Regions from separate parts of the Burkholderia singularis genome, predicted to be linked through region 3. Evidence: predicted binding sites of a transcription regulator. Region 3 holds the regulator's gene; each other region holds the start of a gene.

Region 1 (3,250 bases), 1.1 Mb from region 3:
GCGCCGGGCACACCGGCCATCCGGCGCTCGCGCAAGCAGCCATGCGCCGCCCCCAGTCGGTGCGACCGCGAGGCGCGATGCATAACCGAGCGTGGCGAGCGTCGCCCGCACCTGCCGGCACAACGACGGCAAACCGCCGAACAAACGCAAGCTCGCCCCGACATCGACGATCAGCGTGGCTTCGTCTTCGAGCGCCACACAGGGCGAAAACTTCAACAACGCGAGCGCAACGGCGCGCAACGCATCGGCCTCGCGCAGCGGATCGCGCTCGATGAGCCGCGTGCCGGGCGATAACGTCAGCACGCCGCCGCGCTTCATGCCCACGCGCACGCCACGCGCACCGGCGCACGCGTCTGCGATCAGCACGACGCCTTGCTCGAGCACCACGCAGCCCGCGGCGCGCTGGCTTCCGGTGTCGTGCCCAGGCCCCGCAGGGTTGCGTTTTGCCGCTTGCCCATGCCTGGTTGCAAGCTCACGCTTTGCAGCCGCCCCGTCATCGACGCCGCACCCGCAACCCGCAGCGCGCTCAAGCGACTGCGGTACGCACACGTCGAGCGGCAGACGAGGCAAATGGATAGCGAGCAAGACGCGCATAGCGGCTCTCCACGATGGGCGACGGCAATTCGAGCGCGAGCGGCGCGCCGTGCGCCGGCCCGCGACGCTTGACGATCTCGACCGACACGCCGCCTGCAGCCGGATGAAGCGCGACGCGCAGCACCGCGGGCGACGGCTGCCGCGCCGCCGACGGCGGCCGGCACACCACGCACAGCGTGTCGCCCGCGCGGGCGGCGGCAACGTGCAAGCGACGCAGCGCCTCGACGCGCACGTCCTGCTGCCAAAGCAAAAGCGCTCCGCAGCAGCCGGTCTTGAGGGCCTGCTCGGCCGCCCACAGTGCGTCCCCGCCGCGTTCGGCGCGCAGCCATAGCAACGCATCAAGCGGTATGCCGAGGCTGGCAAGCGCACATGCATGCGGCACATACGGCGGCGCGACGAGCACCAACGGCCGCCGTGCGCTGCCGGCGGCGGCCAGCGCGGGCGCAAGCACGCGCAACTCGCCGCAACCCGCATGCGGCACGAGCATTTCGACGAGCCCGTCAACGGGCCAGCCGCCTCCCGGCAGCTCGGCGGACAACGACGCGAAGCCGGTATCGAGCGTGCGCGGCCCGCCGCGCGCAAGCTGGGAGCCGCGCCAGAGCGAAGGATGGAGCGATTCGAGGGAGACGGAGGAAACGGACATCGCATCACCGATAACTGTATATATATACAGTATATGGCAACGCACTCGCGGTACACAACGCCGATGCGAAACTAACCGTTCGTCAGAGGATAGGCGGCGGAAAACCGGCGCGGACTCTGGCAGGCAACCGCGTGCGCGCCCACGAAAAGCCCGCTCGCGCGCGATTGCCGCCCAACCGGCGCACCGCAACCACCCGCCGTCGCCGAACCACGGCAAGCAACTTCTTCATGCGACACGCCAGCCGCGCGCGCGGCCGACGACACGGCCGCGCGGCCATGCCGCCGCCCCGCTTGCGAATCTCAGCCAAGCAGCAACGCATCATCATCGAGCTGCTCACGCCGCGTCTGCTCGAACATCTTCAGCAGATCGGGCACGTCGAGCCCGCGCCGCGCATCGCCGGCTACGTCGAGCACCACCTGCCCTTGATGCAGCATCACCGTGCGATCGCCGTAATCGAGCGCCTGCCGCATGCTGTGCGTGACCATCATCGTCGTCAGTTTGCCGTCGGCGACGATCCGCGCGGTCAACTCCAGCACGAACGCGGCCGTCTTCGGATCGAGCGCGGCCGTGTGCTCGTCGAGCAGCAGAATCCGCGACGGTCGCAGCGACGCCATCAACAAGCTCACCGCCTGCCGCTGCCCGCCCGACAGCAAACCGATCCGATCGGTCAAGCGGTTTTCGAGCCCGAGATTGAGCAGCCGCAGCTTGTCGCGAAACAGCTCGCGCGACGCGCGGTTCAGCGCCGCCCGAAAACCGCGCCGCTCGCCGCGCGCAAGCGCGAGCGCCATGTTTTCCTCGATCGTCAGCGCCTCGCAGGTGCCCGCCATCGGGTCCTGGAACACGCGCGCGACGAGCGGCGCACGATCCCACGCGGGCTTGCGCGTGACATCGGCGCCGTCGATCGTGATGCTCCCCGAATCGACCATCTGGTCGCCGCTGACCGCGTTCAGGAACGTCGACTTGCCGGCGCCGTTCGAGCCGATCACGGTAACGAACTGGCCGTTCGGAATCTCGAGCGAAAGCCCGCGCAGCGCACGCGTCTCGATCGGCGTGCCGGGGTTGAACGTCAACTTCAGATCTTGCGCCAACAGCATTTCACGCCCCTCCCGTCTTGCGGGCGAACAGCTTCTTGCGCGTCGCGGGCAACACCAGCGCGAGCGTCACCAGCACGGCCGTCACGAGATTCAGATCCTGCGCCTTCAGCCCGATGAAATCGCTGTTGAGCGCGAGCGCGATGAAGAAACGATAAAGAATCGCCCCGAGCACGACGGCGAACGTCGTGAACACGAGCCGGCGTGCGGGCACGAGCGTCTCGCCGATGATCACCGCGGCCAGACCGATCACGATCGTGCCGATCCCCATCGAGATATCGGCGCCGCCCTGCGTCTGCGCAAACAATGCGCCGGCGAGCGCGACGAGCGCGTTGGACAACGCCATCCCGGCGAGCGTCGCGCGGCCGGTCGCGATGCCCTGTGCACGCGCCATGCGCGGATTCGCGCCGGTTGCACGCATCGCGAGGCCCAATTGCGACGAGAAAAACCAGTCGAGCCCGAGCTTCGCGACAACCACCACCACGAACAACAACGCCGGCCGCAGCACGTAATCGGGCAGCCAGTCAGGCTGGAGCGCCGTGAAGAGCGTCGGCTCGGTGATGAGCGGCACGTTCGGCCGGCCCATGATCCGCAGGTTCACCGAATAGAGCGCGATCATCATCAGAATGCTCGCGAGCAGATCCATGATTTTCAGGCGCACGTTCAGCCAGCCGGTGACGAAGCCCGCGCACGCGCCGGCGAATATCGCAGCCAGCGTCGACGTGAACGGATCGTGGCCTGCGGCGATCAGCGTCGCGGCAACGGCGCCGCCCAGCGGAAAGCTGCCGTCGACAGTCAAATCGGGAAAGTTGAGGATGCGAAACGAGATCAGCACCCCGAGCGCGACGAGGCTGAAAACGAGGCCGATTTCGAGCGCGCCCAGCAGAGAAAACAGAGACATGATTGAAGAAATCCTATTGCT
Region 2 (3,250 bases), on a different replicon from region 3:
CACTTATCAGCAGAGGCTGTACGAACGAGTTCATATAACTCACAATTACCGCCATTCGCTACCGTCTCCTCGAAGCGGTAAGCGAGTGAATCTTCACGGCAGTAATCCCAATGCAAGCATTAAAATCCGTCCGAAAACCGCTAGCCCGGTACTTCGGATTTCCCCACTCCGCAAGTGTCTTGTATCATTGCGGCTCAGTACCGTATTCAACTTCGATTTGATCGTGAACCCAACCCTCCAGGAACTCCAAGCGCAGTTGCGCGACACCAATATCCGTCTGGCAGAAGCCAAGAATGATGAAAAACGCGCAGCGCTCGCGGCATTCAAGGAACAAGTCGAGCTGTACAATATTACGCAGGACGAAGTAATGCGCGCACTCGGTTACTTGAAGCCGGAGCGCAAACGTCGTGCCGAAGCCAAGTATTACGACCCATCGTCGGGACGCTCATGGTCCGGTCGCGGCCCGCGGCCAAAGTGGCTCGAGGGCAAGGATCTGGACGACTATCTGATCGACCGCGCCCCCAAGCCTTGGTGGCCGGGCGAGGATAATTGAGCGGCAATAGTCTGCTGCCATGCATCCCGCACGGATCGGGTAGTACATGTAGTACGCCCGCCCATATCTGATGGGCGGGCGGGTTCGGCCTTATTTATCATACAGCCGTCACGGGACACTCCGGTCGTTCGTCGTCCGAAACTCCCTGCCCGGCGGGCATCGTCGAATACGCGCGCTCCGATAAATCGTTTCAAATATCGCGTCCAATTCATCGAGCGTTCACGCCCGCCTATCCGCCGTGGCGTCTTTTCCGACGAGCCCGATGCAAGTGAAAGCACCTCGCGCTGGATGCGCTGCCCGCTGACGGCAAAAACCCCGCTCGCCGGCCCCATACGCCATTGCCGCCGAAAAGTTGCGTTTCGAACGAACGCATCCAACGGGTGGCTAAACCGCATTCATCTGTTGTCCGGACTCCTCAGCGCCTCGTCCGAGCCTCGCTCGAAGCCTCCCCGCAGCGTTCTTCGAGCATGGCATGGACGATGGCGATAACCAAATTACCGTCAAAAATCGGCCAACCGCAATCTCGATGCCCCTCTCGTATCGACACCCTTTAAAAGCGGTTCGGAGCGCTTGCAATTCTTCGCACCCCATTTATTGATGTTGCACATCCGCCCAATACTGGATAAATTAACAGTACTGTATTTATAGCCAGTGAGGTGTGAGATGGAGCACCTGGTCCGCATCGTCAACGAAACAGACCGCCAAATCCTCGCGTGGCTGCGCAGCCAAGTCGGTGACGAACGCGTCGAACGCGCTGCGCGGCACATGGGACGCGTCCGCAAGCCTTATCTGTCGGCTGTATGCCGCTATCTAGGCGTCTGGCCGCCGATCTCGCTGCGCTATCCCGCTCAGCGCGACGATACAGATCATTCGGTTGGCGACCGTTACCTATCGTTGATTCGCCAGCATCTGGCGGCGCATGCGGGCAGATAGTCCACGCGCCGAATCGCTTGCTGAAACGCCGCCCTGCGCTGCCGCATTTCCAGCGTTGCGCCAGGCGCCCAGCCCTATGCGATTCATCAAAGCATTGGCTCGCACACGCGGGTCGCGCTCGTCATTCGCTGCTCTGCAGGCAAAAGAGACGACCGCGTAATCGGAGGCTCCGGATGGAGAGAACGCGGGGAAGCCACGCTACCTTCGTTGTAGCTTGAACACGATGCACCGCAGTATCCGAAGTCGCTGCAACCTGATCAAACGCGGAGTTCGTCCGCCATCCGCCGCGCCTCGTGGCTCGGACCCTCGCTATCGCTTGCTGCAATGGCCTGTAACAGCCGTGCCGGCTGCCCCGCATCCATCCCCGGCGCGTTCTCGCGCCGCGTCAGCTTGCCGTCCACGGCGGCGCCGCAATCCATTCGCAACTGTTGGTATGCAATGTTGCCCGTAATACGGGCTTGCGGCTGCAACTCCACGAAGTGCTCAGCCGTCACATCTCCGTTGATCGTACCGTTCACCACCACGTCGTGGCCGTGTACGTTACCGTCGATCGTCCCCTGGTCGCTCACCACCAGCAGCGTCTGGCTACCCGGTCTGCTGACTACATGGCCGGTAATGCGGCCATCAATTCGTAATCCTTCACCAAACTCCACATCCCCGACGATCTGCACATCACTGGAAATCAGCGTCGTGATCTTGGTCGAAATCGAATTGATCGATTTATTTTTGCCGAACATGATTATCTCCGTTGGAAATGCCAAAGCCCCTCGCCATCATCGTCGCGCCGACGCAGCACGCGGCCTGGCTACACTACGCAGCACACGAAGATCGTTCTTCAGATGTGCCAGTTCAGCAGCCGACGCATCGGCCAGATGCTGGATGGTTGCTTTTGACGCACGCTCCTGCGTGAGGGCCAGCTGCGCACGCACGAGTTCGGCTTGCAGCACATCGCCAGGCGGTATTGCCGGACAAGATGCGGCAGGCAACGGCCAAACGAACCGCGCAACCGCGCCTCCCGCCGCCGCGCATACCACGCAAAAACCGAACATGATGGCGAGCAGCACGCTTGGCGAGCGAACCGGCCTCACGCGATACCTCTGCTGCGCGCGCCGGCGCTGCAGCGATCGTAAGGAAACCAAATCAACCGGGTGCATGATGATCGAAGAGCGTCAAATACATTTCGGGATCAGTCGGCGTACCATCGCGCAACACCTCAAAATGCAGATGCGGCCCCGTGGAGCGGCCGGTCGAACCCACCTCGGCAATCACGTCGCCCGGCAACACGGGTTGACCTGCGTGTACGAGCAAGCGCGATGCGTGGGCATAACGGGTAACAATACCGTGGCCGTGATCGATCTCGACAACCTTGCCATAGCCGGGCTTCTCTCCGGAGAAACTCACGCGTCCGGCGGCAGTGGCGAGAATTGCCGTGCCCGCGGGCGCGACAAGATCAAGGCCGGGGTGGAATGCCAAATGATGCGTAAACGGATCGACCCGGTTGCCGAACGGTGAACCGAACTTGGCCGCCCGCGTGGGCAAGCGGCCGGGATAAGTCGCCAACGCGACCTGGTCGTGACCGAGTTCCGCTTCGAGCGCGGCAAGCGTTTGCAGCACGCACTGAGTTTGCTCGGCCAGCGCCGTAACGCTGTTAGACCGCGCAGTGCAGACCTGAGGCGGCCGTTCAGGACCGCCTTCCCCGCCCAAAGGCCCTGCTTGATTCCGGGTGCCGGGACGGGCTGAAAATGCGCGATGCAGGTGTTCGTC
Region 3 (3,250 bases):
GCACCGGCGCGGGCCGCGCGCGGCGTCCAACCGGGCGCTTATCGCGCCGGCTTATTGCGGCTTGTAGATCGAATCGAACACGCCGCCGTCGGCGAAATGCGTTTTCTGCGCTTGCGTCCAGCCGCCGAACGTGTCGTCGACCGTGTACAGCTTCAGCTTCGGAAACTGCTTCGTCAGCGCGGCCGGCACATCCTTCGCGCGCGGCCGGTAATAGTTGCGCGCGGCGATCTCCTGCCCTTCCTTGCTATACAGGAACTGCAGATACGCCTGTGCAAGCTTGCGCGTGCCCTTCTTGTCGACCACCTTGTCGACCACCGCAACCGGCGGCTCGGCCAGAATGCTGGCCGACGGCACGACGATCTCGAACTTGTCGGCGCCGAATTCCTTGACCGACAGAAACGCCTCGTTTTCCCATGCGATCAGCACGTCGCCGATGCCACGCTGCACGAAGCTGGTGGTCGCGCCGCGCGCGCCGGAGTCGAGCACGCCCGCGTTCTTATAGAGCTTCGTGATGAATTCCTTGGCCGTTTCCGCGCTGCCGCCCGGCTTGTGCTGCGCATACGCCCACGCGGCGAGATAGTTCCAGCGCGCGCCGCCCGAGGTCTTCGGGTTCGGCGTGACGATCGACACGCCCGGCTTCACGAGGTCGTCCCAGTCCTTGATGCCTTTCGGATTGCCCTTGCGCACGAGAAACACGATCGTCGACGTATAGGGCGACGCGTTGTCCGGCAGACGTTTTTGCCAATCCTTGTCGACGAGGCCCTTGTTCGCGAGCGCGTCGATGTCATAGGCGAGCGCGAGCGTCACGACGTCGGCCTGCAAGCCGTCGAGCACCGAGCGCGCCTGCGCGCCCGAGCCGCCGTGCGACTGCTTGAAATTGACCGTCTCACCCGTCTTGGCTTTCCACTCCTTGCTGAACGCCTGATTGACGTCTTGATACAGCTCGCGCGTCGGATCATACGAGACGTTCAGAAACGTCGTGTCCGCCAGCGCGGGCGTGAGCACGCCGAGCACGGCTGCTGCGCCGAGCGCGACCGATGCGATGAGACGCCGCGCGCCGTTGCCCAACCCCGTTTTGCGCTTGACCATCCGTTGTTCTCCAAGTGTATGTGCAGGCCGTCAGTTCAAGGTGGGGCCAGTCTAACGAACGGGTTTCATCATTAAAAATAATCGTTCCTTATTTTTTAATACTCAAAAGTGGTAATGAAACGCCGCTGGACGGTTATTGCCGCCGAAACGCCGCTAGGACGGCGCGAAGCCACGGCGGAAACGATGCGATAGCGTCGAACCTCAAGTAACGCTTGAATTTCCGTGGATACTGTATAAAAATACAGACACTGTCTATCCATACAGTCATCTCATGATCAAACTCACCGCCCGTCAGCAGCAAGTGTTCGACTTGATCCGCCGCGCGATCGAGCGCTCCGGCTTTCCCCCTACCCGCGCGGAAATCGCCGCCGAACTGGGGTTCAGCTCGCCGAACGCCGCCGAGGAGCACTTGCGCGCGCTTGCGCGCAAGGGCGTGATCGAACTGGCGGCCGGCGCATCGCGCGGCATCCGCTTGCTCGGCACCGACGATGCGCCGCATCAGCTTCCGCTGCCGCATGCGGCGCTGATGCAGCTGTCGCTGCCGCTCGTCGGCCGTGTCGCCGCAGGCAGCCCGATCCTCGCGCAGGAGCACATCTCACAACATTACGCGTGCGATCCGGCGCTCTTCTCGAGCAAGCCCGACTACCTGCTGAAGGTGCGCGGGCTGTCGATGCGCGACGCCGGCATCCTCGACGGAGATTTGCTCGCGGTACAAAAACGCAGCGAGGCGAAGGATGGCCAGATCATCGTCGCGCGGCTTGGCGATGACGTCACGGTCAAGCGCCTGAAGCGTCACGCCGGCGGCGTCGAGCTGATCGCCGAAAACCCGGATTACGAAAATATCTTTGTCAAGGCGGGCAGCGCGGAATTCGCGCTCGAAGGTATCGCCGTCGGACTGATTCGCCCGGGCGAATTCTGATCGCCCGTTGGCCCCGCTACAGCTTCGCCTTTCCATTCGCTTGGATCTGGAGGACCCTATGGAACGCCTCGCCCGCCTGCTGCCCTTTCGACAATTTGGCCGCCTGCGCCATCTGCGCGGACGCACGCCTTGCGCGCCGCTCGTCGAGGATTCGCATGCCGCCGGCGTGCAGCCGTCGCTGCTGCCGTCTGCACTGCCCGCATTCGCACGCGTATCGCTGAACAGCGCGCTCCATCACGCGGAGCCCGCTCGACGTGCACCGGTAAGGGTTTACCACGGGCCGTCCCGGTTCATCATGGTCGGCACGGTCGACGCGATCTGCCGCATGATCGATCGCTGCATCGCCGAGGAACATTCGCTTACACAGCAAGGTCTCTGATCCTCGAGCGCTATTTCGTTCGTCGAGGGGGCTGTTTGAGTGCTATCGCGCATCCGCAAAGACGGGTCCTGAAACCGCTTTTTATCATCGCGATGTTCGTTATTGCCGTCGCGATGATTGTCTATGGGTACGCGTCGCCATATCTCGCACTCAGACAAATCAAGCAGGCGATCGACGCGCGCGACGCCCACGCGATCAGTCAATACGTCGATTTTCCGGCGCTGCGCAGCAGCCTGAAGCAGCAGCTCACCAATGAATTGATGCAGCGTATCGAAGCCCGGCAGCGCGACAATCCATTGGCCATCATCGGTGCACTCGTCGGTTCGGCACTCGTCGGTCCGCTCGTCGATGCGTATGCAACCCCAGAGGGCGTCGCCGCGTTGATGAGCGGTTTACCGCCACGCGCTCAGCCTGGTGAACGTCCCCCCGAACTGAACCCGGCCGGCAGCGAGCCGTCCACCGCAGCGGCCACGGGGCCCGGCGCGGCACCGCCGTTAAACAACGGCGGCGTTTCGTCGTCCGTATCTGGAGCCGCCACCGACACCACGACGCAAACTGCGCCGCCGGCGTCCGATGCGCCGCCCAACCTGGCGCCGCGCACTAGTGCATCGTACCGAGGGGTAGACGAATTCGTCGTCATCTACCGCCGTAACAACAGCAATGCACACTACGCCGCAATTTTCCATCGCAGCGGGCTGTTCGGCTGGAAATTATCGGCAATCGACCTGCACGAGCATGACGATTGAGCTGGCAGCCGGCACGCCAGCCGTTCGAACAGTGGTCGGCGCAACCGAATACGATCCGTCGCGCCGCACGGTAGCAGTCGCCCACCGTCACGGCGAACGTTATCGTCCGGTCGCCGC

The links. Region 3 encodes LexA, which represses DNA repair genes until DNA is damaged. Its sites were predicted from a motif close to ACTGTATNNNNATACAGT; they were not measured.
Region 1: the regulator LexA is predicted to act here: its motif matches at 1,251-1,268, upstream of imuA (translesion DNA synthesis-associated protein ImuA).
Region 2: the regulator LexA is predicted to act here: its motif matches at 1,189-1,206, upstream of AQ611_RS21430 (CppA family protein).

What each region holds. Positions count from the first base shown of each region.
Region 1 covers NZ_CP013448.1:3,572,156-3,575,405, forward strand. The annotation lists gene AQ611_RS15735 (Y-family DNA polymerase) at 1-594, opposite strand, end outside; gene imuA (translesion DNA synthesis-associated protein ImuA) at 527-1,237, opposite strand; gene AQ611_RS15745 (ABC transporter ATP-binding protein) at 1,537-2,331, opposite strand; gene AQ611_RS15750 (ABC transporter permease) at 2,333-3,229, opposite strand.
Region 2 covers NZ_CP013449.1:1,357,943-1,361,192, forward strand. The annotation lists gene AQ611_RS25870 (H-NS histone family protein) at 224-553, shown strand; gene AQ611_RS21430 (CppA family protein) at 1,217-1,486, shown strand; gene AQ611_RS21435 (bactofilin family protein) at 1,744-2,223, opposite strand; gene AQ611_RS21445 (M23 family metallopeptidase) at 2,627-3,250, opposite strand, start outside.
Region 3 covers NZ_CP013448.1:2,481,176-2,484,425, forward strand. The annotation lists gene AQ611_RS10925 (sulfate ABC transporter substrate-binding protein) at 52-1,089, opposite strand; gene lexA (transcriptional repressor LexA) at 1,361-2,008, shown strand; gene AQ611_RS10935 (hypothetical protein) at 2,067-2,387, shown strand; gene AQ611_RS10940 (DUF2939 domain-containing protein) at 2,423-3,133, shown strand; gene AQ611_RS10945 (universal stress protein) at 3,233-3,250, opposite strand, start outside.